DNA from 3 places in the Staphylococcus sp. GW823-FHT05F06 genome. Region 1 is predicted to be linked to each of the others. Evidence: riboswitches for the same ligand, from Rfam matches in the RefSeq annotation. Region 1 holds a riboswitch; each other region holds the start of a gene.

Region 1 (10,770 bases):
GAATAAAAGTGATAAAACTATAAACCATTCTTGTTTGTACCATGATGTCGTTTCTTGTTGCATAAAACGTCCTCCTGTGTATCTATTTGATGAAAAGTAGCAGGTTTAATTTTTAATATATTGAAAAAAGCAAATTTGTATATTTAAGGTTATAGAATCACATTGTTAGAAATAAATGTGTAGTAGGTAAGTTAAAGTAATTACTCAAGTCTTGAAGTGTTTTGCAATCGTGAGCGTTGATTGCTTTTTCAATTTGATTTAAAGAGATTAGTGCGTTAGTTAAATTACTTTTCACATAGTACATAGTAAGTGTTGATGTCTTCTCTCACATAAGAACTTGATGATAATTTACTGTTAACATATAATTCACTACCTAAAATGACTCATTCTAATTTATTTGGCATTTCAATATATTTAATATCTATATCATCAATCAACTCCTTATATTGATGCATAATTCTCACTCCTTATTTAGTTTTAGAAATTGCATATTGATTATATTTATAAAATCAACTCCTATATGAAGGTTTAAATTATGCGTAATTTTATATATAAAAAAGAGACGTAATCATACTAAAGTGTAAATTAGTAATATAAGCGTCTCTCTTTATTTATCGCTATTTTTCTTTTGTTTTTATTAATCCATAAAAGCTATAATTTCTCTCATTTCATCTTCAGTAACATCAGGTGTAATATAAGTGATAATTTGATTGTTTTTCATTACGAAGTTTTATTCTGTTAATTTAGTAACATTAAACATTATCAGTTACAGTTTAAATTCTCTTTATTCCTATTGGAATGTTAGAATGAGTGAGTTTTGTAGCTTCATCTATTTCCCTTCAATCTATAGTTTATTATTCGGTGAAATATCTCGGAAAAAGTATTTAACAATTTCGGTACTCATATAAAACCCCATAGTGTTATATAAAGTAATTTAAAAATATAACAAACTAAACGGTGTTACAATATTATATAAATAAAATATATTAAACAATGAATTCATGAGGTGATTCTTTTTGAAAAGAGAACGATTCTTATAAAAATGTATATATAGTTAATAATAGAATGATTGATGAAAATAAATAGAGCACATTATTAATTGAAATGTGATAATGAAAGTTGCGTAGGTTACTAACTTAAAAGCATGATTACATTAAAGACTTATAGTTGACGCATGTAGTCCACATTTTCAATAGGGGATTGACTTTTGGACGTATTACTTTAAGTTGAAAATAACATATTAAGCTCAACTACTGATATTTAATAAGCAAGTAGGTATAATTATACGTGTATATAATTTGGAGGAATGCATTGTGAATTTTTGGTTACAGGAACAAGCTCAATCAAATGGAAATCGATTAGCGATTGTTACAAATCAGTTATCTTTAACGTACGAAGAATTATATCATCGTGCAAAAACAATCGCGGAATATTTAACTTCTTTAAATCAGAAAAGGATTGGTTTATATATAAGCAATGATATTGATTCAGTTGTTTTGATTCATGCTTGTTGGTTAGCTCATATTGAAATAGCTATGATAAATACACGTTTAACGCGACATGAGATGATAAATCAAATGAATTCAGTCGACATAGCAACGATTGTACACACGTTGCCTTTAGAATTAGAAGGGTTTAATTTATATCATTTTAATGATTTAACACAATTAGATAAACATGATGTTTCAGGTTACAAATTTAATTTAGAATCGATTGCATCAATTATGTTTACGTCTGGAACGACGGGACCTCAAAAAGCTGTGCCTCAAACGTTTAATAATCATTTAGCCAGTGCTAAAGGCTGTAAACAAAGTTTAGGATTCGAACAAAATACTGTGTGGCTTTCGGTCTTACCTATATATCATATTTCTGGGCTCAGTGTTATTTTGCGCGCAGTGATAGAAGGATTCACTGTCAGACTTGTTAAAAAGTTTCAAACTGATGATATGTTAACACAAATAAAGACTTATCCAATCACCCATATGTCCCTTGTTCCACAAACGTTAAAGTGGTTAATGGATGCAGGATTGACTCAACCATTTTCTTTAGAAAAAATTCTGCTAGGTGGTGCTAAATTATCACCACAATTAATTGAGCAAGCATTGACTTATCGTTTACCTGTATATAATTCTTTTGGTATGACAGAAACTTGCTCTCAGTTTCTAACAGCCTCACCTCAAATGCTCAAAGAACGTTTCGATACTGTTGGAAAACCAAGTGAAAATGTCGAAGTGAAAATAAAAAATCCCAACGCATATGGACATGGAGAGTTATTAATTAAAGGTGAAAATGTGATGAATGGTTATTTATATCCCAAATATTTAAAAGACACATTTGATAATGATGGGTATTTTCAAACTGGAGATATAGCTGAAATAGATGATGAAGGTTACGTCATAATATATGATCGGCGCAAAGATTTGATTATAAGTGGTGGAGAGAATATTTATCCTTACCAAATTGAAACAATCGCAAAAGACTTTGAAGGCATTGAAGATGCCGTATGTGTAGGAATATCAGATGATACTTGGGGTCAAGTACCAATATTATATTATGTGACAAATCAAGATATTAATCAAACTGAATTAATAGAACATTTTGAGAATCATTTAGCTAGATATAAAATTCCTAAAAAATATTATCAGGTCAAATCTTTACCTTATACATCGACAGGTAAATTACAACGTAAAAAGGTCAAAAGTGAAGACTTGAATGAGGGAAAGAATAATGAAAGTTAAGGCAATCAATCTATATACTTATAAGGAACCTTTTAAATCACCAATTTCAACACCGAAAGTGAAGTTAACGCATCGAGAAAGTTTGTTTACGGAAATAGTAACTTATAGTGGAGAAACTTATTATGGAGAATGTAATGCATTTTTAACTAATTGGTATGATAAAGAAACAATACTCACAGTCGTAAACAGATTAAGACAGTGGATACCGCAAGTACTTCATAAAGATATGACATCTTTTGATTCATGGTTACCTTACCTAAATCAAATGAATGATGTGCCAGCTGCTAGATCAATGGTTGTCATGGCTGTTTATCAAATGTATAACGACTTGCATGATTTTGAAGTACAATACGGTGCTACAGTTAGTGGCTTAACTAATAGTCAAATTGAAACATTATTAGAAACAAGACCGAAACGTATAAAACTTAAATGGTCAACATCACTCATCAAAGATCTTGAAACTATACGTTTATTAAATTTTGATTGTGATATTGCTATAGATGCAAATGAATCATTAACAAAGCCATCATTTTTACAATTAGCCAACGTAAATACATCAGATATTATATATATTGAAGAACCTTTTAAAATTCTAGAAGATTTAAATGATATTGATATGTCTATTTTTCCTAGAATTGCCATCGATGAAAAGGCACTTTCTATAGAAAAAATACAATCAATAATTCAGCAATATCCCATACAAGTCGTCGTGTTAAAACCATTTAGACTTGGGGGAATAGATAGAATGTTAAACGCCATGAAAATTTTGAAAGAAAAAAATATAAGGTTTGTAGTTGGGGGCATGTATGAGTTTGGTCTAAGTAGATATTTTACAGCAATGTTAGCTAAAGAAGGAAGTTATCCGGGTGATATTACGCCACACGGTTATTATTTTTCTAACGATATCGTAGAGACAAGTGGCATATTAAAAGGGGGAATGATTTATTTCACTCCCCCTAAAGTCAAACGTTCTTTACTTAACAAAGTTTAATGATGATGTGTGGTTTTAGAATTTTTATCTTTTTTTAATGGAACAGGATCAAAGCCACCTTTATGCAATGGATGACATTTAAGTATGCGTCGTACACCGAGATAAAGTCCCTTTAGTGCACCATGGTATTCGATGGCTTCTCTAGTGTATTGTGAACATGTTGGATAAAATCGACATGTTGGTGGTGTAAGTGGCGAAATAAAACGTTGATAAAATACAACTAGAGATAATAATATTTTTTTCAACATTGATAAAGGCCTCCAACTAAATATTTAATAATTATATTTTAACACAGGATGAGAGGAAGTGAGGAACGTGGAGTTTGAGGATAAAGATGGAAGGATTGTAACATTGAACTATAAAAATGAAAATGATATGCCTAATGGCAATCACGTTCTTGCAATTCCGGTATACAATAATCAGTTATTATTTACAAACCATCAACATCGTGGGATAGAGTTTCCTGGTGGTAAAGTTGAAATAAGCGAACAAAGTAAAGAAGCAGTAATTAGAGAACTATACGAAGAGACGGGGGCAATCGCAAAATTTATCTATTATTTTGCACAGTATAGTATAAAAATGGAGCATGATGAGCCGTTTATAAAGGACGTTTACTTCGTTGAAGTAAGTCATTTGGAATATGTAGATACCTATTACGAGACTTTAGGCCCTTGTCTTTATCATCAAATTAATGATATTCCTTTAAATAAAAGAAGTTTTTTAATCAATGATAAGGCGATTCTTCATTGTTTGGAAAGGGTGAAAACACTTGGATTTTATTAAGGAAAAGCGCATGCCAATCGAATATGAAACTCATTTTTTTAATGAAGTAACATATCTTGTAGATTATTTAAAAGTCAAGGCTCTGATGATGATTCCGAAAAATAAAAAAGATATCAAACGTATCGTTATATACTTAAGAGGTGGTAAAGGGCAAGTTGGAAGAGTGAGAGCTGCAAGACTTATGCAATTTGCAAATGAATATACTTTAGTTATAGGTCCTTACTATAGAGGAAATAATGGAAGTGAAGGAAGAGATGAATTTTACCGCGGTGATTTAAATGATGTAACGCATTTGATTCGACTTTTAAATCAAAACTATCCTTCTGCATTTATACATATGGTAGGATTTTCACGTGGAGGTCTACAAGGATTACTTACTTTTAATGATTTGCCTGTAGATAGTTATATGATTTGGGGTGGCGTATCTGATATACATTTAATGTATGAAGAACGAGTTGACTTGAGAGGTATGCTACGACGAATGGTTGGACATCCAAAAAAAGATGCGAAAGCTTATAAAAGCAGAGATGCAATGCAATTTATAAAAAAAGATAGTCCTCCTATTCTCATTATTCATGGTGGCAAAGATATTCAAGTTGGAATACATCAAGCTTATGATTTAGAAAAAAAATTAAAATCCAAAGGAATTTATTATCAAACCTATTATCAATTGGATGAAGGTCATGTACCACGACCTCCTGCGATGAGAGACGTAATTCGATATATACATCAATGGATGAACGACGTCGAAAATAAAAATTTAAATATATAGTGACAATGGATTATACAAGTTGATGATAGCAATGTAGATATTAGGAATAATTAGTTATTAAATAAAGAGACTGTTTGAAACTCTAGAAATGTATTATCATATCCAGATATCCTCAAATAAATGTATTATTATTTCCATCGTCATTTAAATAAAAATTTAAGTGCCCGAGATATTAAAAGCTTTCTCAGGCACAATGCTTTTAAATTTAGCGTGATAAATGTGTATATTAATTATTGATTAAATGCACCTTTGTTGGCAATATGTTCAACTTCCTTGCCGAATTTTTTAAAGTTATTATTAAAGCGTTGAATCAAATCGTAAGCTTGTACTTTGTAGTTATCTTTATTGTTCCAAGCATTGATAGGATTCAGAATAGTTGTAGGTATACTGTCAATCTGAACTGGAATATTTAAGCCAAATGTATCATCTTTAATATATTTAGTATTTTTTAATTTACCTGATATAGCTTGATCTACCATTTCACGAGTATAGTGTAGACTAATTCTTCGCCCTATACCATATTTACCACCTGTCCATCCAGTATTTACTAGATATACATCTACATCATGAATATCGATTAAATTTCCAAGTAAATCAGCGTACTTTGTTGGACTTAAAGGTAAGAATGGTGCACCAAAGCAAGTTGAAAACGAAGGTTGAGGTTCAGTAACACCACGTTCTGTTCCAGCTAGTTTAGACGTGAATCCACTTAAGAAATGATACATTGCTTGATCTTTAGTTAGCTTAGAAATAGGAGGGATAACTCCAAATGCATCAGCGGTTAAGAAAATAATCGTATTCGGATGTGCTGCCTTTGAAGGTGTAACAATATTCTCTATATAGTCAATAGGGTAGGCGGCGCGAGTGTTTTCAGTATAGGTGTTATCATCAAAATCTACCGTACCGTCATCATTTGTAACTGTGTTTTCTAATATTGTTCCGTATTTAATAGCATTATAAATTTGAGGCTCTTTCTGTTTAGATAAATGAATTGCTTTTGCATAACATCCACCCTCAATATTAAAAACGCCATTTTTATTCCAACCATGTTCATCGTCACCAATTAACTTACGTTTTGGATCGGCAGAAAGCGTCGTCTTACCAGTTCCTGATAATCCAAAGAATAGTGCTACATCTCCTTTTTCTCCAACATTAGCTGAACAATGCATACTCATGATATCCTGCATTGGAAGCAAATAGTTCATTACAGAGAAAATACCTTTTTTCATTTCACCAGCATATTCTGTGCCACCAATTAAAATCACTTTATGTTTAAAAGATATAATGACAAATGTTTCACTATGTGTCCCATCTAATTTGGGATTAGCTTTAAAGTGAGGTGCTGAAACAATTGTGAAGTTGGGTTTTATATTTTGAGCTTCATCTATAGATTCTGGACGAATAAACATGTTACGAGCAAATAAATTATGCCAAGCTAATTCATTTATCACCTTAAGTTTAAGACGTGACTCTTTATCGCTCCCTGCATATCCACTAAATATGTAAAGTTCCTCTTTCTGATTTAAATAATCGAGTACTTTATTGTAAAGTTTTAGAAATGTTTCTTCATCCATGGGCTGATTGATATCTCCCCAATTTATATTATCCTTATACGATGGTTCAGTGACTATAAATTTATCTTTAGGTGAACGACCAGTGTACTTACCTGTTTTAACATTTATTGCCCCCAGTTCAGTTAACTCACCCTCATGATTTTTTAAAATTTTTTTGTATAATTGTGTTGATGATAGTTGAAAATGTGATGTAGCTTTTTCTATTAGCTGATTTATCTTAAGTGTTTCTGTGTATGTATCTATAGACATACCCAATCCCTCCATACGATAATTTATGTAAGCCCTTACATTTAGATAGTATAACATACCGATTGAATTTATCCACTTTAAAATAGAAATAGTGACAATGTATAAAATTGACAACATACTTTGAATTAGATATTATTAAGTTTAACGGATTCTCTTATCCTGAGTGGTGGAGGGACATGGACCCAATGAAACCCAGCAACCTCTTTATTTAAAGAAAGGTGCCAAACCGTTTGCAGACAAATATGGTCTGAACGATAAGAGCGAATGGACGTTTAAGAGCCTTCTCTCTATCTATATAGTGAAGAAGGCTCTTTTATTTAGCTCTCATATTTAAAGAGAATTTTCGTAATTTATTTAAAGGAGAAAATGATGACATACAATAAACGATTATTTACCTCAGAATCAGTTACTGAAGGCCATCCTGATAAAATTGCTGACCAAGTTTCAGATGCCATTCTTGATGAAATATTAAAGGATGATCCCAATGCTCGTGTAGCATGTGAAACAACAGTAACAACAGGAATGGCACTTATTTCTGGAGAAATCTCAACAACTACTTATGTAGATATTCCTAAAGTGGTGAGAGAAACGATTAAAGATATTGGTTATACTAGAGCAAAATATGGTTATGATTCACAAACAATGGCAGTGTTAACTGCGATTGATGAACAGTCTCCTGATATTGCACAGGGTGTAGACAAAGCTCTTGAGTATCGAAATGATATTTCTGAAGAAGAAATTGAAGCAACAGGTGCAGGTGACCAAGGATTAATGTTTGGATATGCAACTGATGAAACTGATACGTATATGCCTCTACCTATATTCCTGTCGCATCAACTTGCTAAACGATTGGCTGATGTACGAAAAGATGAAATTTTAGATTATCTTCGTCCAGATGGAAAAGTACAGGTGACTGTTGAATATGGTGAAGATGACAAACCTAGACGTATTGATACCATTGTAGTTTCTACACAACATGCTGAAGATGTAGAGTTAGCACAAATTGAAAAAGACATTAAAACGCATGTTATTTACCCAACTGTAGATAAAGCTTTATTAGATGATGAAACTAAATTTTACATTAACCCGACTGGACGTTTCGTTATTGGAGGACCTCAAGGAGATGCTGGTTTAACTGGACGTAAAATTATAGTTGATACGTATGGTGGTTATGCCCGTCATGGTGGAGGTTGTTTTAGTGGTAAAGATCCTACTAAAGTAGATCGTTCAGCAGCTTATGCAGCAAGATATGTAGCTAAAAATATTGTTGCAGCTGGTTTAGCTAAACAATGTGAAGTACAACTTGCATATGCAATTGGTGTAGCAGAACCCGTTTCCATTTCAATTAATACGTTTGATACTGGAAAGGTTTCAGAAGCACGTTTAGTTGAAGCTGTAAGAAAGCATTTTGATTTAAGACCAGCAGGTATCATTAAAATGTTAGACTTAAAACAACCGATATATAGACAAACAGCAGCGTATGGTCATTTTGGACGTACAGACGTATTGTTACCATGGGAAAAATTAGATAAAGTCAATGTTTTAAAAGATGCTGTTGAAATTCAATGACTTGTAAAATAGAAAATAAATAATTATAAAATATATGTCGAAAATAAGCCTTTTTTCTATTATAATTAGAGTTATTGAAACTGATAAAGGAGCGTTGTTTTAATGGATTTTTCTTCACCGACAGTAATTGGCTTAATTGTTGCAATACTTGTGGCTGTTTTATTCTTTATACTCTTCTTAATAGCGAACCATAGTAAGAAGAAAGTGAAGAATCAAACAGAAGCACATTATAAAGAAAAAGAACAACATCTAAAAGAATCTCATGAAGAAGCTTTAGAAAAAGAGAGAGTTGAGAATAAAAAAGTTGTTACAAAACAAAAAGAAGATTTTGACGTGACAGTTAGTAACAAAAATCGTGAAATTGATGCGTTGAAACTATTCTCAAAAAATCATAGTGAATATGTTACAGATATGCGATTAATTGGTATTCGTGAGAGACTAGTAAATGAAAAGAGAATACGCCCTGAAGATATGCATATTATGGCAAATATTTTCTTGCCTAGTAATGAGTTAACTAATATTGAACGTGTGAGTCATCTTGTACTTACACGAACTGGCTTATATATAATTGATTCTCAATTATTAAAAGGCCATGTTTATAATGGTATTAGTGGTGCGCAATTTAAAGAATTACCTACGATGTCACAAGTTTTTGACACGCTCGACTTAGATTCATCACAGCCACAGACATTGGTCTTAGATCAAAATGAAGATCAACATTCATTATCTTTTGTTAATTATTCAGATAAGATTAAACATATTGAAAAATTAGCAGGAGATTTACAAAATGAATTGAATACCAAATATACGCCTACATCAATACTGTATTTTAATCCTAAAAAGGATAATGATGTTACAATTTCTCATTATACGCAGTCATCAAATGTTAAAGTTTTAGTTGGTCCTGAACAATTAGATGAATTCTTCAACAAGTTTGTTTTCCATGGACGCATACAGTACAATGTGGATGATTTACAAGATATCATGGTTAAAATCGAGTCATTCAATTAAATTATTAAAGAAATACTTTATTTTTCATATGAGTGCTTATTATAGTCTTCAAAACAATTACTACAAATTAATTGTTTTGAAGGCTTTTTTGATTTGATAGTATTACTTTTTTAAATAGTAAAAAGAGGGTATGTATTACTAGTAAACTTTTCAATTACAATGATTAAAGGAGAGATTATATGGAGACGGTTCAATTTTATAACGGAAGAACAATGCCGAAAATAGGGCTCGGAACTTATAGAGTAAAAGATGGCGATGAATGTAGAGAATCTGTAAAATATGCTATCGAACGGGGTTATAGAAGTATAGATACGGCAATGATTTATGGTAACGAAGAAACGGTAGGTCAAGGTATTAAAGAAGGATTAGAATCGACTGGTTTAAGTCGTGAAGATTTATTTATAACTTCTAAATTATGGCTAACTGATTTTGGACGTCAAAATGTGGAAGATGCCTATCGACAATCTGTTGCAAAATTAGGACTGGATTATTTAGATTTATATCTGATGCATTGGCCAGGTACAAATGAAGCGGTAATGATTGATACTTGGAGAGGTATGGAAGACTTGTATAAACAAAATCAGGTGAAAAATATTGGTGTGAGCAATTTTACTCCAGAACATTTTGAAGCATTGCTTGCCCAAGTTTCTATTAAACCGGTCATTAACCAAGTAGAATTTCATCCTTATTTAACACAAAATAAATTACGAAAGTATTTAGAAGCTCAAAATATTATCATGGAATCATGGTCTCCATTAATGAATTCACAAATTCTCCATGATGAAGTCATAAATGAAGTAGCTAATGAAGTAGGAAAAACTCCAGCCCAAGTTGTAATAAGATGGAATATTCAGCACGATGTTGTTGTTATACCTAAATCCGTAACACCACATCGCATAGAAGAAAATTTAGACGTATGGAATTTTGAATTAAGCGACAACCAAATGGAAAGAATCGATCAATTAAATCAAGATAAAAGAATTGGACCTAACCCTCTTGAATTTGACGGTAAGTAAATCAATAGTAAAATGAGGTTGGGACATAATTCCTAGCAAAAAAGTCAGTAAATGAGTTTTCAGAAAT
Region 2 (10,770 bases), on a different contig from region 1:
ACTGATTACCAAAATAAACATCTGCTTCATCTAGATGTTCAACTGTCAAATTCTCTCCAAACATTGCAAATTCAGGTAATTGATCTAAGTCATCTTTAAATAATTGATAATTAGATTTACTAAAACAACATATCGCTTTATGTATACCACCATGGTTATGATAGGCTTGTTCATCGTCCACGAACCCAAGTCGATTGAGCCACATTTGACCTTTAAAAGGAATTTTGTTTAACGCTGATTGCATTGGTTTATAGTTTCCATAAGACAATGTTTCTATTTTGCCAATAGATATGGCATTCACTTTAATCATGTATATCACGACCTTTTAATTTATAAGTTATTATCAAGTGTTGATATAAATAGTTTAACAATAAAATGAAATGATTAATATGAAATAAAAAATGAGGTATGTTAAAAATTTGAATCTCATGTAGAATATAATTAGATACTTTTATGAAGAGGAGAGCAACGACACATGAAAGATGCAAAAGAGCTAAAATTGATGACCTTAGAAGATGTACTTAGTCAAATTGAAAATGGTATGACAATCGGAATAGGAACAGGGAGCACAATTGAATTATTAATTCCCCAAATTGCTGAATTAATTCAGCAAAAGAATTATACAATTACCGGCGTCTGTACTTCTAATAAAACAGCATTTTTAGCTAAAGAATTAGCTATGAATATAGTTGATGTAAATGATGTTGAGAAAATCGACTTAGCAATAGATGGCGCTGATGAAGTAGACAGTGCGCTTAACCTTATTAAAGGCGGTGGTGGAGCCTTATTTAGGGAAAAGGTCATAGATGAAATGGCTGACCGATTTGTCGTTGTTGTAGATGAAAGTAAACTCGTCAACTATTTAGGAGAAACATTTGCATTACCAGTTGAAGTCGATAAATTTAATTGGTACCAAGTTGCCAAAAAAATTGAGCGTACTTATGATATTCATGTAAGCAGAAGAGTTAATGAAGATGTACCGTTTATAACCGACAATGGTAATTACATATTAGATTGTTCATTGCAAAATAGAATTCCTGCTTATGAGCTACACGAATTTTTAATTCATTTAACTGGCGTTCTTGAAACAGGATATTTCCTCGATATTGCCGATCAAGTAATAGTAGGAACACAAGAAGGCGTAAAAATATTAAATAAAGAAACTTAGCAATTATATTAAGCTAAAATATTAAACTGAGATAAAGCATTTGTGTGTTTAAGTGATTAAGTTACACAAACAATACATATTAGAGTTGTAAAGACATGAATGACATACAATCTTATCATATTCATTGAGTCCTCCAATTTGTAATAAAGTTAGTTCAATAACTGATTTGTGCTGAACTCCGAAAATGTAAGATTGTATGTTAATTTTTGTTTTCTGTGTTATTGATTGAGGCAAGCATTTATATTTTGTTTAAATTCAATTTTGTTATAAACGTTAATATCAATTTATCTAATTGATGTAAGACATTAACTAATTTTTTAAGCAAAAGTTTACTTAGTGTTTTAGTAATAATTTTTGAAAAAATAGCTAGGTCTTTAGCTGGGGTAAAAGGAGGTTTTATTTTGAAAGTTGTTTTATATTTCATTTACTTTTTCGTTGCGTTTTTTGTTGTAGATTCTTTAATTAGTTTGGTATTTCCAATTGAATTTGATGTGTATACAAATTTAATTACTGCATTCATTTTTGCAGTTTTTATGACACCACTATTATTTGTATTAAAACAAGACAAAAACAAAAAATAAAATAAACATGTATAATGGAAAAATTGATAGATATTGAGAAGAATATTTAAACGTAAAAATGTTATGGTGTTTGAATATTACGATTAATAAAGTAATATGGAAAAATTAATATCCTGTTAATGCAAACCCTAATAAGTAAATTAAGATTTTAAATGCAAAAGCAGTTATCATCTCAATAGTTCTAATGAAACGCAATAAATTATTTTTAATCAATATAGCGAATTTATATTGATTATTATTTAAATTGATAGATATGAAAAAGCCAGTCCAATGATTAAGGTGTCGAACGTAATCACTGGACTGGCTTATTTATACATTTTAATACTAAAAATAAAGAGTAATACTAAAATCAAACTTTTAGAATGCGAATCATTAACACAGGATTTATTTTAAAGTATCAATTATTAATGTGATTTATCTGTGTCGGCTTTATGATCTTCAACTTCGTGAATTTCATCTTTAACATCGTTGACAACAGATGAGTGTCTATCTTCGGTATAAGTTGAATGATCTTTAATGTTATCATTGTGAGTTGTATCCGTTTCTTTATTAACTGAAGAGGCGTCTTCTTTATAATTAGAAGTAGTAAGTGCATCGTCACTCTTATTAGGTTTCTTTGATTGATGTTTGTCATTATCAATATCTTGTTGCTTTGTTTCATCTTTAGATGATACATCATGATTTGAAGTTGAAGAGGCGTCTTCTTGACTTGGTTCTTCATCTTGAATATGAGATAAATAATTATTAGGATCAACTTCGTCTAAACTTTGTTTCGTCGTTTTATAAACAATAGCACGAATGATTAGACTAATAATAATAAATGAAACACCCACAATTGTTGTAGAAAGTGCGATGACTTTCATTGAGAAAAGGTCGCCTGTTTCTTCACTAAATAAAAAGACGAGAGCAAAAGTCATGGATGCGTGAAAAGCAGTTGCAATATAAATTGTACGACCATTAGTAGCTCTAATTAATTCACCAATAATCATTGAAAACATGAATGTATATAAGAAATGGTATCCGGCGTATTCTACACCATATGTCGTGTTAGCTGTAAATACTGAATAAATAAGACCAACGACAATACTCGCAAAAAATGTGTTCATTCTTGTTTCAAGAATATTTTGTAAGTAAGAACGGAAACCAAACTCCACTACAAAAGCCATTAAAATATGACCAATTAATATAGTTAATAATGATACTGATAAATCTGAAGTTTGTAATAGGATGAAACTATCAGCATAAGTATTAAAGCTAAACAAGCCAATCATTAAAATGATAAGTGGTAGAATGAGTGCTAAAAGTAGACGCTCAATCACTTTTAAACTGATAGAAAATTTCAATCCTGCTAATTGTTCTTTTCTGTGCTTAAATACTAATATGCACACAATTGCAGCTATGAAAGGAGCTAAATCTTTAATACTAAAGACAAAACGTTTCACTCCGATAGTCGCTTGAAAATCTCTGAGTATCACGGACAATGCCATTGTGATAACGAAAAATACAAAGACCATCATAGCCCATTGGAACCCAGAAAATCTAGAGTTTTTCATTGTATGTAACCTCCATTAGGTAACAAGCTTAAATTGATTTATTTACAATTATACATCTTACAAGCATATGTTTAAATTGTCTATTTTAATTATAATCAAAATGTAATAGTCTTGAATCATTTTGTTAGCTAATCGTAAATAATTTTATCATTATATGGGTATGTTAAAAGAGCAAGCATTGATTAAGAAAAAGTCAATAGTTATACTTTAATTAACTTAACTGATAAAAAATCAAGGGGGATATATCATGTATCAACTTGCACAATCTAATCTATGGACAGGTCGTTTAGATAGTGAAACTGATCCTACACAATTTAGACACTTCCAAACTGTTAAATTCGGTGATTTAAGTCAATTAGATTTTTCGGATGAACACAAAGGCGTGGGCTTATTAGGATATGCAATTGATAAAGGAGTAGAATTAAACAAAGGACGTGTAGGTGCAAAAGAAGGTCCCAATGCCATTAAGCGAGCTTTTGCTGGATTGCCAGATTTGAATCAATGTGAAGAGATTATAGATTATGGTAATGTAGAACACAATCATGAGTTGCTAATAGATACACAGCGCGAATTCGCAGATCTTGCTGCTAAGTCTATCAAACGACATAAACAAACATTTTTACTTGGTGGCGGTCATGATATAGCATATGCACAATATTTAGCTACTCGTAAAGTTTATCCTGAGTCGTCAATAGGTGTGATTAATATAGATGCGCACTTTGACACACGCGATGAGGGTTATTCAACCTCTGGTACTAGTTTTAGACAGATTCTAGAAGAAGATGATAATGCAGATTATTTAGTGTTAGGTATATCTCAAGGTGGTAATACACAAGCTTTATTTAATTATGCTAAAGAAAAAGATATTCAATTTGTATATGCAGATGAATTACTACATCAGGTATCTCCCCCCATTAAAGATATGATAGAACGTTTTATCCATAATCATGATACGGTTATGTTCACAATTTGCATGGATGTAGTAGATAGTGCATTTGCACCAGGAGTCAGTGCACCAGCTGTCCTAGGAATATATCCACATACAGTTTTCGAACTTGCTAAACGGGTCATTCCAAGTGAAAAAGTAAAATCTATAAGTATAGCTGAAATGAATCCGACGTATGATTCAGATCAAAGAACTGCTAAATTAGTTGCTAATTTAGTACATCATTGTTTAATTTAAAGTTAGAAGTCGTCATGTAAAAATTTAATAATTTTAGATATATTTAGTTTCAAAATGCCTGTGATATTCGTTGATGTCTCGGGCATTTTAACATGTTGACAGTTTATGACTGAATGAGAAATAGCGTGTTAATCACTAATTAAAATGTCACACTTGTTGTCGTAATCGTACTAACCATTTATTGTGAAGATTGTTCATTTTAATATGAAAGAGAATTTTTAATGCATTTTTATCATATATTCCGATAAGCTAGGCAGTAATTAATGATAAATGTGACTGTTTAAAAATGTTTTCGCTTTTTTAAATAATTTTAATAAACTAGCTCTCAAAAATGTTGAATATTTAGAATTTTCCGATAAAATGTTAAGATACTCTTAATAAAATTGACAATTAAGTTAATTAAAAGAATGATAAATCACTAGTTAAGTATATGAATAAATTTGAAGTGTGAGAAAGGGCTGAGCGATATATGACAAATTATTCTACTTATGTAGATTGGAGAAGAACGTTTCATCAATATCCTGAACTTTCAGATGAAGAATATGAAACTACAGAAAAGTTACGAAAAATACTCAAAAGTTATGGTATACGTATACTGGAGGTACCTTTAAAAACAGGTTTAGTAGCAGAAATTGGGCAAGGAGAGGAAATGATAGCAGTAAGAACAGATATTGATGCTTTGCCTATAGAAGAACAAGTGAAGCATGAATTTACATCAAAGTATCAAGGTGCAATGCATGCATGTGGTCATGATATTCATATGGCAAGTATATTAGCTACTGGTATTCAACTAAAAGAGATTGAAGATGAATTAAATGGACGCGTTCGATTAATATTTCAACCTGCTGAAGAATTAGGGCATGGTGCATTTGAAATCATAAATACTGGAGTACTTAAAGGAGCTAAAGCAGTACTTGGTTTTCATAATTATCCCACTTTAAAAGTTGGTGAATTTGCTATTAAATCGGGTGCAATTACCTCTGCTGTCGATCGTTTTGAGTTTAATATTAAAGGTAAAGGTGCGCATGCTGCAAAACCTGAACAAGGAAACGATCCAGTCATCGTCGTAGGACAACTTATCAATAGTTTACAAACTATTGTGAGTCGAAATTTATCAGCTTTTGATAGTGCAGTTGTAACAATCGGTGAAATTTCTTGTGGTAACACATGGAATGTTATAGCTGACAAAGCTTATATACAGGGCACTGTTCGTTCATTCGATGAGGATATACGTCATTATATTGAAAATAGGATGAAAAATATTGCTGATGGTTTAAGTCGTGTTTTTAATGTGGATATTGATTTAACTTATTCAAGACTACCTGGTGCAGTAGTAAATGATGCACATCTAACACAAGAAGCAATCGAGGTCGCTAAAAATGTTGGCTATCATGTATCAATGCTCGATGAACCGGTTACTATTGGAGAGGATTTTTCAGGTTATACAGAAGAATACCCCGGTGTTTTCGCATTTATTGGCTCCGACAGTAAATATGATTTACATCATCCTAAATATCATCCAGATGAGCGTATTTTGGAAAAAGTTCCTCAATATTTCGTTCAGCTCGTTCAACGTTTATTGACATAATTTTATAAATTGAAGTGATTTCAGATTTTCTATGATTAAACGTACATGATAACTGGGTATACAGAAAGCATTAAATGAATTAGGAGATGATTTGAAATGTCAGCTCAAGATCCGCGCAATAAATTTAAAACTGATAATTATGAAAAACAAGAACAAGAAGTTCCAGGTATACAAGCTAAAATGTCACCACAACCAGATTGTGGGGAAGATTCTTATCATGGCCACCATCGATTAGATGGCTTTAAAATACTAGTGACTGGTGGCGATTCAGCAATTGGACGTGCGGCAGCAATTGCTTATGCTAAAGAAGGTGCAGATGTAGCGATTAATTATTTACCAAGTGAACAACAAGATGCCGATGATGTAAAACAGATTATTGAAAATGTTGGGCAAAAAGCTATCTTAATTCCTGGTGATATTAGAGATGAACAATTCAACTATGACATGGTTGAAAAGGCTTATCAGCAATTAGGTGGTTTAGACAATGTAACGTTGGTTGCTGGTCATCAACTTTATCAAGATGAATTATCGGAGTTTAAAACTCAAGATTTTACCGAAACGTTTGAAACGAATGTCTATCCGGTATTTTGGACAGTCCAAAAAGCGCTTGAGTATTTACAACCAGGAGGCTCGATTACAACAACATCTTCAGTTCAAGGTTATAATCCTAGTCCAATTCTTCATGATTATGCTGCAACGAAAGCTGCAATTATATCTTTAACAAAGAGTTTTTCAGCCGAACTTGGCCCTAAAGGTATTCGTGTTAACTGTGTTGCACCTGGACCGTTTTGGTCACCACTTCAAATTGTCGGTGGACAACCACAAAGCGCTATACCTACTTTTGGACAAAACACACCGTTAGGACGTGCCGGCCAGCCAGTTGAATGTGCTGGGACATATGTGTTATTAGCCTCTGATGATGCAAGTTATATTACCGGTCAAGTATATGGTGTGACTGGTGGGACTCAAATAGATTAACTTAACTATAGCATGTTGATTAGTATATATTTTTCGAAGTGAAAGCACGACGAAGGTGCTAAACATCATACAAACCTATACAGTTTAATATAAGATTTGTTTATGATAATAAGCGCCTAGGACAAATATCAATGTCCTAGGCTTTCTTATCTTATAGGCTAACAGTGATTCAATTGAATATACGATCTTCTTTAACTTTTTATTTATAATTATGTCTGCAAAGGGACAACAATAGTTAAATAGTAAATTTTATATTTTTAATAAAAATTGATTGGATTGATTGATAGTGAAAAAAATAAAAGCTGAAACACTTTCAGATATGCAAAATTATAAATTACTTAGTGGAAGTATTATACCTAGGCCGATAGCATTTGTAACTACTCAAAATTTAAAAGGGGATATCAACGCAGCCCCGTTTAGTTTTTTTAATGTAGTTAATCATACACCACCTATGATTGCAATTGCTGTTCAACGTACAAAGGGAAATAGAAAAGACACCTCAATAAATATAGAACAATCAGGTGAGTTTGTAGTGCATATTACTGATGAGGCTATTGTTAATGATGTGAATGAAACTGCTGCCCCGTTAGAATATGGTGTTAATGAACTTAAAAGAACCTCTCTAAGTATGATTGATTCAGATTTAATTAAAGTTCCAGCAATCAAAGAAGCAAAAGTAAGGTTTGAGTGTAAGCTTCATCAAATAGTACAATTGGGCAACAAAGATAACGGGAGTGATTTGATAATTGGTGAAATTGTCGTGTACCATATCGATGAAGAAGTTTATTTTGAAGATAGTAAAATTGATGCAAATCAATTAAATCCGGTAGCTAGGTTAGCTGGAAATGATTACTCTTTGTTAGGTCAAACATTTACGGTTAATCGGCCTACCTCATAAAAATAAAAATACATATGTAAATCTCATTTTAAGGGTGTCATTGATGAAAGCATATCTATATAAATTCATGCCATTGCTCATTTTCGTCATAGGACTGATTATCTTTTACGTTTTTAATGATTATCCCACATTGATACATGTCATAGTGATTATTGCTTTTATAACGAATGGATTGAAAAATGTATATTTTGTTAATAATAATATTAGAAATCATATGATATGGGTGAGCCCTAAACTCGATCGTATCCTTGGTATGATTTCGGGCATACTATATTTTGGTATTTACGTGGTTGGCTTTATAAAGCAACAGCCTTTATGGATAGTGATACTTATTCTAGTATCAACAGTGGGTACTGTGGTTTTATTAGAAACAAAATTACATATTACATCACTTCAATTAGAGGAGACGTTATCATCTGAACGGATAAAACGTAAAGTAATATCAAGACATAAAGCACAACGTCTTAAGTGTATATTTTTTACTGTGATTGTTGTAGTAATCATTTCAATGCTCATATCATTATATTTAAAGTTGATGGTTATTTTTGGACTTGCAGTAACGATTTTTATCTTAGCATCAATAAGTGTGGCTATTTTCGAAAAATACTTTACTATTATTGAAAATATGTAAACTATTATTAAAATATTTAAAATAATAAGTGTTGACGTTATTGCAAATATCTTGTAACGTTAAACACAATTCAATAACTTATCAAGAGAAGTGGAGGGACTGGCCCAAAGAAGCTTCGGCAACATTGTATCATGTGCCAATTCCAGTAACCGAGAAGGTTAGAAGATAAGGTTAAACACGACGTTAACTGAGACTGGGGCATGATTACGTGTCCTGGTTTTTTATTTTTGAGTTATTGATTAAATAGATAGGAATTTTTTAGTATAAAATCTATCAATCCATTATACGGGAAAGTAGGTTAGATTATGAAAGAGATGAAGAATGGCAATGCTTGGGCATTAATTCCTTTATTGTTATTTGTCTTACTATTTCTAGGTGTTGGTATTATTTCTGGTGATTTTACCACTATGCCATTAAATGTTGCTATTACAATTACTGTTATTGTTGCCTTACTTATGAACCGCAAGGAAACTTTTGCAAAAAAAGTAGAGGTATTTACAAAAGGTGCAGGTCACTCTAATATCATTTTGATGATGCTTATTTTTATCCTTGCTGGAGCTTTTTCGACGACTGCTGAAAAAATGGGAGGCGTGTCATCTACAGTTAATTTAGGCTTATCACTTATTCCTCAAAATCTAATAATTGTTGGGCTATTTATTATTTGTATGTTTGTATCAATTTCAATGGGGACTTCTGTTGGCACAGTTGCAGCTATTGCACCAGTAGGTTTTGGATTTGCACAAGCAACAGATGTACCAGCTGCATTAGCCATGGCAACAGTTGTTGGGGGAGCGATGTTTGGTGATAATCTATCTATGATTTCTGATACCACTATTGCAGCAGTAAGAACACAAAAAACAAAAATGAGTGATAAATTTAAAGTCAATTTTAAAATTGTACTACCAGGTGCGATTATTACAATCATCATTTTATTCTTTTTAACAAATGGTATTTCTATAGATCATACTAAAAACTATGATTATAATTTAATTAAAGTCATACCATACTTATTAGTTTTGATTCTTGCGTTAGTTGGTATTAATGTAATTATTGTATTAATAGGAGGTACTGTATTAGCCGGTATAATTGGACTGATTGATGGTTCTTTTGGTTGGAATGGCCTTTTAAATGCTATTTCTAAAGGTATTATCGGAATGGAAGATATTGCTATGATTGCATTGCTTATAGGTGGTCTAGTAGGAATTATCCAACATAATGGTGGTATTGATTGGTTGCTTAATTTTGTAAGGTCAAAAGTAAAATCAAAGCGTGGTGCAGAACTAGGTATAGCGAGTTTAGTGAGTGCAGCTGACATTTCAACAGCAAATAATACAATTTCTATTATTATGGCTGGACCATTAGCTAAAAATATTGCTGATGAATATGATGTCGATCCAAGGAAATCAGCAAGTATATTAGATATCTTTGGTGGGTGTTTTCAAGGATTATTACCATACAGTCCACAAGTGATTTCAGCAGCAGGTGTAGCCGGAATTTCCCCATTCCTAATGTTACAATATAGTATTTATCCAATATTATTAGGTGTTTGTGGATTAGTAGCAATTATTTTAAGAGTACCTCGTTTAAATCAATCGTCAAAGAAATAAAATATGCCCCATAGTATATATTGACTGTCAACAATCTTATGATTGTTGACAGTTTTATAATGACTCTTTGATACACACCATCTGTATTTTATTTTTAAGTTGAGTATCAAACAATTTAGAATAACAGTAAAATATTGATAAAGACAAGACTATACACTCAATCTTGAATTTAAAAAGTTAAAAATCACTAAAATTATAAGTTTTATTTAATATAATTTAATTTTATAGAGCTCAAAGTTTGTGACCTAGCTCAAATACGTTAAAATAGTATTAAGAGTGAAAGTAGGTGAAATGAAATGGCAAAATATAATGTGGAAAATGAATATGTAGAAATCGACATTGAGAGATTACTCAAATATACACCAGAGGTCGTTTATGAGGCATGGACAAAAACAGATATCTTAAAAAAATGGTTTATGACCACTCAACGCACGAATAAATCATTTGATGCAGATATTCAAGAGGGAGGAAAGTATCGCATCATTGATAGTAGAAACGGTAAACAAAACATCATTGAAGGTACATATGAAGAGTTAGTTTTAGATGAATATATCAAGATGACGATTGGAATGCCAGGACTAAG
Region 3 (10,770 bases), on a different contig from region 1:
TTCGTATTATAAACGTAAAAACTTGCACGTGCTGTTGAAGAGACACCTAACCATTTCATCAAAGGTTGCGCACAGTGATGGCCTGCACGAACTGCAACACCTTCTGTATCAACAGCTGTAGCTACATCATGTGGATGTATATCTGCTAAATTAAAAGTAATGACCCCTGCACGTCTATCTTTTGGTGGACCGTAAATTTCAAGACCATCTATAGTTAACATTTGTTCATATGCATATTCTGTCAATTCTTTTTCATGCTGATGAATCGCATTAAAACCTAAATTTTCAATATAATGTATAGCTTCTGCTAAACCTATTGCTTGAGCAATAAGTGGTGTGCCAGCCTCAAATTTAGTTGGTAGGTCAGCCCAAGTGGCGTCATATTTACTTACGAAGTCTATCATATCTCCACCAAATTCAACGGGTTCCATATTTTGTAATAATTCTCTTTTTCCATATAAAACTCCAATGCCAGTAGGACCTAACATTTTATGTCCACTAAAACTATAAAAATCAGCATCGATATCTTGCATATCTAAAGCCATGTGTGGAGCTGATTGCGCACCATCCACACTTATAACTGCACCATGTTCATGTGCAATTTTAGCGATAGTTTTAACATCATTAATTGTTCCTAAAACATTGGAAACGTGTGCGATAGCAACAATTTTAGTTTTATCATTGATGGTTGCTTTTATATCATCTAATTGCAATTCACCATCTTTTGTCATTGGAATAAATTTTAGTGTTGCATTTTTACGTTTAGCTAATTGTTGCCATGGAACAATATTAGCATGATGTTCCATTTCTGTTACAACAATTTCGTCACCCTCACTAATATTAGCGTCACCATAACTATGTGCTACTATATTTATTGATGCAGTTGTTCCTCGAGTGAAAATAATTTCTTCAAAGTACTTCGCATTGATAAAACGTCTTACTGTTTCTCTTGCATTTTCATAGCCATCTGTAGCTAAAGACCCTAATGTGTGTACACCACGATGGACATTAGAATTATAGCGTTTGTAGTAATCATCTAGTACATTTAAAACTTGTACAGGTGTTTGGCTAGTCGCAGTTGAATCAAGGTATGCTAAACGTTTATTATTTACCTTTTGCTCAAGTATCGGAAAGTCTTTAATGACTGCCTTGACATCAAAAGAATGTTCGGCCATTATAGTCACGACCTTTCTATATATGAGTTTCCCCTCTAGGAGGTATCAATTGAATTAATCTTTGACTTTATTTTGAAACTTTACGCTCAATTACTTCTCTAAGTTGACGTTTTACATCGTCAATTGGTAATTCACGTACTACTGGATCTAAGAAACCATGTATAACTAGACGCTCTGCTTCAGCTCTTGAAATACCACGGCTCATTAAATAATATAATTGCTCAGGATCGACACGACCAACTGAGGCTGCATGTCCTGCTTCAACATCATCTTCGTCTATTAAAAGAATAGGGTTAGCATCACCACGAGCATTTTCAGATAACATCAATACACGTGACTCTTGGTTCGCAATAGATTTCGTACCACCATGTTTAATGTAGCCAATTCCATTAAATACAGAAGATGCATTTTCTTTCATAACACCATGTTTCAATATATACCCATCTGTTTCTTTACCGTATTGAACAATTTTGGAAGTTAAATTTATTTTTTGATCACCTGTGCCAACAACAACTGATTTCAATGCACTTGTTGAACGATCACCGTTTAGATTTGTAGTATTATCTATAATTTGGCTACCTTCATTCATCAAACCTAGTGCCCAATTGATAGAAGCATCTGCATCTGCAGAACCACGACGAATTATATGACCTGTAAATCCTTTATCTAAATAATCAACTGAACCATATGTGACGTTAGAGTTTGCGCCAGCGATAACCTCTGACACAATATTAAGTTGGTTATCTTCACCACTAGTAGTAGAAAGATAGTTCTCTACATAGGTAACTTCTGCACTTTCTTCTGTAACAATGATGACGTGATTGTAAAAGCTCGCTTGTTCATCATCATGTAAAACAACGTACTGTATAGGATGTTCTACAACAGTATTTTTAGGTACATAAACAAAAATACCACCGTTTACTAATGCAGTATGCAATGCTGTTAAACGATGTTCATCAACATCTACTGCTTTAGTCATAAAGTACTTTTGAACTAAATCACTATGGTTGACTAGTGCTTCAGATAGACCTTCAATAATCACACCATCATGTTTAGCTTGATCCGATACTTGTGTATATGCCAATTCATTATTATGTTGAATGATTAAGTTTTCTGAGTTTTCAACATCAATGATTTCTTTAACAGATTTTGGTAAATCAGTTAACTGAGTGTATGCATCTCCTGTTGTATGGTGTTGTTTAAACGTATCAAAATCCCATTTTCTTAATTTCGTTTTATCAGGTTTTGGCATTTCTAAAGTTTCTGTTAATTTCAACGCTTTTTTACGTAACTCTGTCATCCAAGAAGGTTCATTGTGCGCTTTAGAATAATCAACAAGTTGTTCTTCAGAAATGTTCAAAGTTTTAGTTGTCATCACTTTTTCCTCCTACTTGATGAAATAAATTTTACTTCGAATGTTCAGTTTCATCATTTTATGTGAACATCTCAATGCTAATTTTGGAATATGACTATTCAGCAGCACCAAATTCTTCTTTAACCCATTCATAGCCTTCTTCTTCAAGGCGTTTAGCCAATTCTGGACCTCCAGATTTCACAACTTTACCACCGTACATCACATGTACTTTATCTGGTGTAATATAATTTAAAAGTCGTTGATAGTGCGTAATCATTAATGCTCCAAACTCTTCACCACGCATTTGATTAATACCTTTAGAAACCACTTTCAAAGCATCAATATCCAAACCAGAGTCAATTTCATCTAAAATAGCGAATTTCGGTTCTAACATCATTAATTGTAAAATCTCATTTCGTTTTTTCTCTCCACCAGAGAAACCTTCATTTAAATAACGTTGAGCCATATCTTTATCGATATCTAAAAAGTCCATTTGTTTATCCAATTTCTTGATGAACTGCATTAAATTAATTTCTTGTCCCTCTTCACGTTTCGCATTAATTGCTGAGCGCATAAAATCTGCGTTTGTTACCCCTGTAATTTCTGATGGATATTGCATAGCTAAAAATAAGCCTGCTTTAGCTCTCTCATCAACGTCTAACTCTAAAATATTAACGCCATCTAATAATACTTCACCTTGTGTAACTTCATAACTTGGATGTCCCATAATTGCTGACGATAATGTTGATTTACCAGTACCATTAGGTCCCATAATTGCGTGTATTTCACCAGTGTTAATTGTTAAGTTAACACCTTTTAAAATTTCTTTATCCTCGATAGACACATGTAGGTCCTTAATCTCTAATGTTGATGACATTTATATTCCCTCCGTAAAATATAAAGTTTTCTTAACTAGTTTATAATAATTTTAATCTATAGTCAAAAAGACTCATTGAATTTCAATCCACTTCATTATAACGTACTTGGTCCCTAATATAAACTTTTTAAAACACTTATTTAGATTTATTATTTAACAATAATTATTTTTATGTAATTGTTCTGAAATTCTTTAAATGATAATGGAAAGCTCACTTTCTCAATAGCCAATCTTTAGACAAAAAAGAAAATATCCCAAGAAGTTCAAATAATGTGATATTATGCACTTTAACCTTTAAAATTTTCATGAAAGGAGATTATTATGAAAAAATTCAAATGGATAAATATATTTAAAGGTTTTGGTATGGGTACAAGTGATCTCGTCCCAGGTGTAAGTGGAGGGACTATCGCTTTATTACTTGGAATTTATGATGACTTTATTAGCTCAATTAGTGGTTTGTTTTCAAGACGATTTTGGCCTAGCTTAAAATTTTTACTACCTATTTTAGTAGGGATGCTAATAGCTATAGGACTATTAAGTCAATTATTTAATTATTTGCTTAGTCAACATCATATTCCTACTATGTTATTTTTTACAGGTTTGATTCTCGGTATCATCCCTTATTTATTAACCATCTCAAATTTCAAAAAAAATTTCAGTATAATACATTATTTTATTCTATTATTAGGTATTGCTATTATAGTCGTTTTCGCATTGCTTAATCATGGAGACAAGCATTCAGGTGAAACACTTACTTTATCTTTCAGTCTTATCATTAAATATTTTATCGCAGGTGTTTTCGCTTCAAGTGCTATGTTATTACCAGGCATTTCTGGATCATTTATGTTACTTGTCTTCGGAGTATATGGGACGCTAATGTATGCTATTTCTGAACTACTTCATTTTAATTTAAATGCATTACCTATCATATTAATAGTAGGTTTCGGTATTGTAACTGGTTTTATGATTTCAAGTCGATTAATTCAATATTGTCTACATCAACACCCTACAATGACATTTGCTTTGATAATAGGCTTTGTAATCGGATCGTTGTATGCAGTTTTCCCTGGATTCCCGAAAGACTTAATCCAATGGATCATATCATTTTTCCTATTGATCACTGGCTTCTTAGTAAGTTATGTTCTTGGTAAAATTACAGCAAAAAATGAAGCATCATTTTGATATATATACAAACAAGCCCTCATATACCATAGAGTACATGAGGGCTAAATTAGAAGGACTATTAATTAGTCACCTTTATTACCTTTAAATTTATCAATAACGTCATTTGCTTTTTCTTTAACGTTTTCTACAGCTTCTTTCGCTTTACCAGAAGCTTTGTCACCTTTACCATCTTTTTCTAATTCTTTATTATCAGTAGCATTACCTACTGTTTCTTTAATATTACCTTTAGCTTGTTCAAATTTATCTTCAGCCATTTAAAATTCCTCCTTATGTTTAACTTATTAATATTGTTACCCTCTTATTTATGAGCTAAACATCTTTTATGAATTTTTTTCTCATAAAGATGATTTTACGAAAGAAACTATAAATTTACAGTAGATTATAGTATATTGAATATAAAATAATTATAAGTTGGGTTGGTATATTTTATGAAATTTATTACTATTAAAGCGATTACTGAGAAAGGGTTAGATAAAAAAGTAAATCAATTTTTAAAATCACATCCACAAATTGAAATTATCAAATTTGATTACCAAATGGGATATAGCGGTGTAAGTGTTGGTATTTTATACCGTGATAATATTTAAATAATTATAGATATGTTGTGCGTATAAAGACAATATATCTTACCTTTTACAAAACTACCTGTTCAAAAAATATGGCTAGTGAATTATAGTCATTGTTAGATAACTATAATCACAGAAAAATGTTTATGGATGTTAAAACGTATAACAAAAGTGAGTTAAAAATTAAAGGTTCAATAGCAAAAAACACGTAGATGATTTTATACTGAATCATCTACGTGTTTTTGTATATTCATGTGACAAGCGATTAAATATTATTAATTGTTTGCTATTTACTTAGCAGGTACGACAGCTCCATCATACTTATCTTTAATATAATCTTGAATTTCTTTAGATTGTAGCACTTCCATTAATACTTTGATATTTTTATCATCTTTATGACCTTTTTTAACTGCAATTAAATTTGCATATGGGTTATCTTTAGGAGATTCTAAAGCAATCGAATCTTTTTTAGGACTTAATTTTTGGTCAATCGCATAGTTAGAATTAATGATTACTGCGTCAGCGTCTTGATTTTGATAGATTTTTGGTAAATATTCTGCTGATTGTTTGTTGTTAAATTTAATATCTTTTTTGTTTTCAGTTATGTCATCAAATTTAGCATTTTCAATTTTAACGCCTTTTTTAAGTTTAATAAGACCTTCATCTACAAAGAATTTTAAGAATCGTCCTTGTTCAGCTGGGTTATTTGATACATATACTGTTGCACCTTTAGGAAGATCTTTTAAGCTTTTATATTTTTTTGAGTATACAGCCATAGGTTCTAATTCAACATTCCCAGCCGATTCAATTTTATACCCTTTTTCTTTACTTTCAGTATTTAAGTATGGTGTATGTTGGAAGAAGTTCGCATCGATTTCACCTTTGTCTAATAATTTATTAGGCGTTGTGTAATCGTTAATTGATTTGATTTTTAAATCATAACCTTTTTTCTTCAATAATGGTTTTGCTTTTTCTAAAATTTCAGCGTGTGGTGCTGGAGATGCACCTACTGTGATAGTTTTTTCCTTATCTTTACCTCCACCACATGCAGCTAAGGCAATCGTTAAAGCCAATACTAAAATAATTCCGAATAATTTTTTCATAGAATATAATCCCCTTTTCTTTAGCGTTTATCGATTTTATTTGTAAGCCAATCCCCTAGGAACTGGATTATAAATACAATAATTAAAATAAATACTGTTGAAACTAAAATGACATCATTTTGATTTCGAGTAAATCCTGTTAAATATGCTAAATTACCTAAACCGCCTGCGCCAATAACACCTGCAATAGCTGTAGAACCTACCAAAGCAATTGCAGTAACGGTAATACCTGAAACTAAAGCAGGCATTGCTTCAGGAAGTAGCACTTTTCTCACAACTATCGAAGTGTTCGCTCCCATTGACCAAGCAGCCTCTATAACACCTTTATCAATTTCTTTAAAAGCAATCTCGACCAATCTAGCGTAGAATGGTGCTGCACCAATAATAAGTGCTGGTAATGCACCAGTTGGCCCACTGATTGTTCCGAGAAGTATACTTGTAAATGGAATTAACAGTAAAATTAATATGATAAATGGAATTGCTCTAAATAAATTAACAATGAATGACACAATCGTGTAGAAAATCTTAGCAGCCAATGAGTTACTTTTCGCAGATAAAAAGAGTAATACCCCTAATATAAGTCCAAAGACAAATGCAAAAAGCGTCGAAACAACAGTCATATATAGAGTTTCTAAAATTGCCTGCCAAACCTCTGGCCACTGAACATTTGGCATTGTCACCATTTCGTGAAATATTTCACCATAAGATTTACCCATGTTTTAGCACCTCCACATTAACGTGTTGTTCGTGAAGATTATGTTTAAATTGCTTGAAATGTTCTTCACTTATATGTGGTATGTGAATAACTAAAAATCCAAGCGAACCGTTTTTAGTATTCTTAATATCTGCTTCAAGAATATTCACATCTATGTTATGCGTCTTCGTCATATAAGATATGATAGGCTCAGTTGTATTTTCACCAGTAAAGTTTAACCTCACGATATATGCATCATGATCTAATGGCTCCAAATACTCTAAAGAATCTTCAAAATCATCGTTTAAATCATCTTTCACAAAACGTTTTGTTACTTCGTGTTGTGGATTCTCAAATACTTTACTTACCGCTCCCTGTTCGATAACTTTACCGTTTTCCATTACAGCAACTTCATCACAAATTCTTCGTATAACATGCATTTCATGTGTTATAAGTACAATAGTTAAATTTTGTTGTTCCCTTACCTTCAATAATAAATCTAGAATTTCATCTGTAGTTTGTGGATCTAATGCACTTGTTGCCTCATCGCATAACAATACATCTGGATCATTAGCTAATGCTCTCGCAATACCCACTCTTTGTTTTTGTCCGCCTGATAATTCAGACGGATACGCACTTTCTCGACCTTTTAGGCCGACAAGTTCAATGAGTTCCAATGCTTTTTGTTTAGCTAGACCACTTGGAACGCCAGCAATTTCTAATGGAAATGTTACATTTTTCAATACATTTCTTGACCATAGAAGGTTAAAATGTTGAAAAATCATACTCACTTTTTGTCGTTTTTTTCGTAACTGTGATTTAGATAATTGACTTATATTGTCACCATCTATAATGATTTCACCTGACGTTGGAGATTCTAAGTTGTTAAACATTCTTATAAGCGTACTTTTGCCAGCTCCTGAGAAACCAATCACACCAAAAATAGAGCCGGATTCAATGTTTAAATCAACGTGATCAACAGCAAGAACATCTTTATCCTTGGTATGATAGCGTTTAACAATTTGGTTTAGCTTAATCACGTTAATAGCCTCCTTATGTTGCTTAGTAATCAAATTAAAAATGCTTTCTCAATTTTTAGAAAATTTGAGAAAGCATTTGTTGAAATGTTCTTTCTCTCATCTTCTAAAGTTATACTTTATGTGAATTGGCACCATTTCTATTTTAGACGGTTGCCGGGCTTCTTAGGGCACATCCCTCCACCTCTCTCGATAAGAGTTAAAGCATATTTAATTTGTATTAATCCTACCATCGTACTAATGTTTCGTCAATAATTATTTTAAATTTTCTAACAAATAAGTAACTGACTGAAATGCGTAGATTCTTTTTATCTCTTCCTCTCTACGCATAAGCAACAAAACAGGAACAGACATAATTTGTTTCTCTTTACTCCATTCAGGATAAAAATTAAGATCTATTTTTTTTATTGGCAATTGTAAGATTTCATTAGCAATATCCAACATCCTTTCAGAAATCTTACATGTTCCACACATTGGTGTATAACCAAATATGAGATGTTTTTCTTTATTAAAATTAACAGTTATGTCTTCAATATCCTTCAATTTATTCATTTACTAAAACTAGCCTTTCAGTTTTTAAATTATTCATAAGTTTCTTTTCTTTTTTTACATTAAAACCATATCTACTTAATACATGTGCTAAATAATTTTTAGGACACTTAGCAACCTCACAAAACGTTTTATCAACATAAATATGTTCACTTTCGCTTAAATAACGTTTAAACCATTTTCTAATTTTTTCACCCTCATCATCAGAATCGGCAAGAACATAAACTTGTTTGTCATAAAGTGTTTCTATCATGTTGTCTATCTTATCTATACTCATAGTCCCATGTGTACAAATGATATTTGCAGGTTCAGCGATTACTTGTTGTACTCTTTTCTTATCCGATTTACCTTCAACAATAATAACCTTATTTACAATAGCCATGTCAATCCACCTTCTAAGCGTCAAAGTAACTATCACTATCATCATTCACAAAATCCCCAAAACCTAAACATTTAGTGACACTGCAATTTTTAATTGCTAGTGTCACTTATGCTTGAGCTTTGCTCAAGCGTTCCTCTTTTTCACTGCAATTTTTAATTGCTTGTGTCACTTATGTATGGGCTTTGGCTTACGTTCCAGATTAAAGTTGTTCCTTATAAAAAAACTCCTTGATTAAATCTAATCGAGGAGTTTGCAATCATTATTCACCAATCATTTCTGAGTATTGATCTGCTGATAATAATTCTTCTAATTGACTATCGTCACTAATTTCAATTTTAACCATCCATGCTTTTTCGTATGGCGATTCATTTACAAATTCTGGGCTATCTTCCAATTCTTCATTAACTTCAACAATTTTCCCAGAAATTGGCGCATACAACTCTGATACTGTTTTTACTGATTCCACACTACCGAATGTGTCACCTTCATTTAATTCATCGTCAGTTTCAGGTAGCTCAACAAATACGATATCACCTAATTCGTTTTGTGCGTATTCTGTAATACCAACTGTTGCTACATTATTTTCAATTTTAACCCACTCATGCTCTTTAGAATATTTAAATTCGCTCGGTACTGCCACGAGAATCCCCTCCTGATTAATTTAATTACAATTTAATGATGCCACACACATATTATTCATTCAACTATTATTACAAAGAATAAATGAATTAAAATTCGTTTTTAAATATACAAAACACCATTTTAATTTATATTTTTTTATTAATGTTCACTTTCTCTAAATTAATATCACACCTATAACCATTGGTGTTGATACTCATTTTCTTTAAATCCTAAAGTCAAATGGTTACCAGAAATAGCTAATGGACGTTTAACCAACATTCCATCTGAAGCAAGTAGTTCTAGTTTTTCATCATCAGACATATTTTTAAGTTTCTCTTTTAAATTTAATTCGCGATATTTGATACCATGTGTATTAAACAACTTATTAATATTCACACCCGTTTTATCTACGATATTTTTGAATTCTTTTTTAGTCGGTGTATGTTGAACAATATCAATGGATTCATAATTCACATCGTGCTCATCTAAAAACTTTGCAGCCTTTTTGCACGTTGTGCATTTCGGATACTGATAAAATTTAATCAATTACCTTTTACCTCCTTCTCTCTATTAACTTAAATATATCATGATATTTAATTGAACGCTTTAATTTTCAAGCTAATATTTTTGTTAATGTGCAGTCATTCGTTATAATAAGTTTACCAAATTACAAAAGGAGTAGATAGTGATGAAAAATATTCATCAAACCGAAGAATTTAATTCTACTATTGGTAGTACTGATCCAGTAATTATCAAGTTTGAAGCCGACTGGTGTCCAGATTGTAAAGCGATGGATATGTGGATAGATCCAATTGTTGAAAAATATAATAATTATCAATGGTATGTGGTCGATCGTGACGAATTAGAAGATGTGACAACTGAAAATGATGTTATGGGTATCCCAAGTATTTTAATATTCCAAAATGGTAAAAAATTAGCACACTTGCATTCAGCAAATGCTAAATCACCTGAACAAGTTGAATCATTCTTGACTGAACATTTAGATCAATAATATTTAACTAAAAAACCTGAGACATCATCAAACGTCTCAGGTTTTTCTTGTATTATTCGTCAGTAACTAAAGTAAATACTTATGTTTTCAACTCTGTTACTCACTGTATCGGTGAAACGATAAACACAAATTCCATCTCACCTAATTTTAAATTTTAATACACGCTCAATATCACGGATGATTTATTCAAATTCGGTAATAAGATTTTTATTTTT

The links. Region 1 has a riboswitch for S-adenosylmethionine ahead of metK (methionine adenosyltransferase). Riboswitches for the same ligand answer to the same signal wherever they lie in the genome.
Region 2: it holds a riboswitch for S-adenosylmethionine, as region 1 does, so the genes downstream of both, AC1Q7N_RS03655 (Na+/H+ antiporter NhaC family protein) here and metK (methionine adenosyltransferase) in region 1, are expected to answer to the same signal.
Region 3: it holds a riboswitch for S-adenosylmethionine, as region 1 does, so the genes downstream of both, AC1Q7N_RS10330 (methionine ABC transporter ATP-binding protein) here and metK (methionine adenosyltransferase) in region 1, are expected to answer to the same signal.

Annotation. Positions count from the first base shown of each region.
Region 1 is NZ_JBXAHW010000015.1:74-10,843, reverse strand. Features, by position in the region: gene AC1Q7N_RS09605 (Ltp family lipoprotein) at 1-63, opposite strand, end outside; gene menE (o-succinylbenzoate--CoA ligase) at 1,314-2,738, shown strand; gene menC (o-succinylbenzoate synthase) at 2,728-3,729, shown strand; gene yidD (membrane protein insertion efficiency factor YidD) at 3,726-3,974, opposite strand; gene ytkD (RNA deprotection pyrophosphohydrolase) at 4,045-4,512, shown strand; gene AC1Q7N_RS09580 (alpha/beta hydrolase family protein) at 4,499-5,284, shown strand; gene pckA (phosphoenolpyruvate carboxykinase (ATP)) at 5,515-7,107, opposite strand; SAM riboswitch class I at 7,259-7,368, shown strand; gene metK (methionine adenosyltransferase) at 7,477-8,676, shown strand; gene AC1Q7N_RS09565 (hypothetical protein) at 8,779-9,687, shown strand; gene AC1Q7N_RS09560 (aldo/keto reductase) at 9,867-10,703, shown strand.
Region 2 is NZ_JBXAHW010000004.1:401-11,170, reverse strand. Features, by position in the region: gene AC1Q7N_RS03705 (MOSC domain-containing protein) at 1-310, opposite strand, end outside; gene AC1Q7N_RS03700 (ribose 5-phosphate isomerase A) at 476-1,168, shown strand; gene AC1Q7N_RS03695 (hypothetical protein) at 1,407-1,592, opposite strand; gene AC1Q7N_RS03690 (hypothetical protein) at 1,570-1,749, shown strand; gene sdpC (peptidoglycan release complex CPBP-like subunit SdpC) at 2,154-3,302, opposite strand; gene hutG (formimidoylglutamase) at 3,550-4,485, shown strand; gene AC1Q7N_RS03675 (amidohydrolase) at 4,955-6,073, shown strand; gene AC1Q7N_RS03670 (SDR family oxidoreductase) at 6,170-7,051, shown strand; gene AC1Q7N_RS03665 (flavin reductase family protein) at 7,338-7,949, shown strand; gene AC1Q7N_RS03660 (hypothetical protein) at 7,993-8,580, shown strand; SAM riboswitch class I at 8,656-8,752, shown strand; gene AC1Q7N_RS03655 (Na+/H+ antiporter NhaC family protein) at 8,886-10,187, shown strand; gene AC1Q7N_RS03650 (SRPBCC family protein) at 10,484-10,770, shown strand, end outside.
Region 3 is NZ_JBXAHW010000018.1:21,729-32,498, forward strand. Features, by position in the region: gene AC1Q7N_RS10290 (cysteine desulfurase) at 1-1,175, opposite strand, end outside; gene sufD (Fe-S cluster assembly protein SufD) at 1,243-2,550, opposite strand; gene sufC (Fe-S cluster assembly ATPase SufC) at 2,645-3,406, opposite strand; gene popT (polyprenyl-phosphate transporter PopT) at 3,728-4,588, shown strand; gene AC1Q7N_RS10310 (CsbD family protein) at 4,654-4,845, opposite strand; gene AC1Q7N_RS10315 (hypothetical protein) at 5,020-5,178, shown strand; gene AC1Q7N_RS10320 (MetQ/NlpA family ABC transporter substrate-binding protein) at 5,448-6,260, opposite strand; gene AC1Q7N_RS10325 (methionine ABC transporter permease) at 6,281-6,976, opposite strand; gene AC1Q7N_RS10330 (methionine ABC transporter ATP-binding protein) at 6,969-7,994, opposite strand; SAM riboswitch class I at 8,088-8,190, opposite strand; gene AC1Q7N_RS10335 (thioredoxin family protein) at 8,247-8,543, opposite strand; gene AC1Q7N_RS10340 (toprim domain-containing protein) at 8,536-8,922, opposite strand; gene gcvH (glycine cleavage system protein GcvH) at 9,182-9,562, opposite strand; gene AC1Q7N_RS10350 (arsenate reductase family protein) at 9,736-10,089, opposite strand; gene AC1Q7N_RS10355 (thioredoxin family protein) at 10,232-10,555, shown strand; gene AC1Q7N_RS10360 (nitroreductase family protein) at 10,738-10,770, opposite strand, start outside.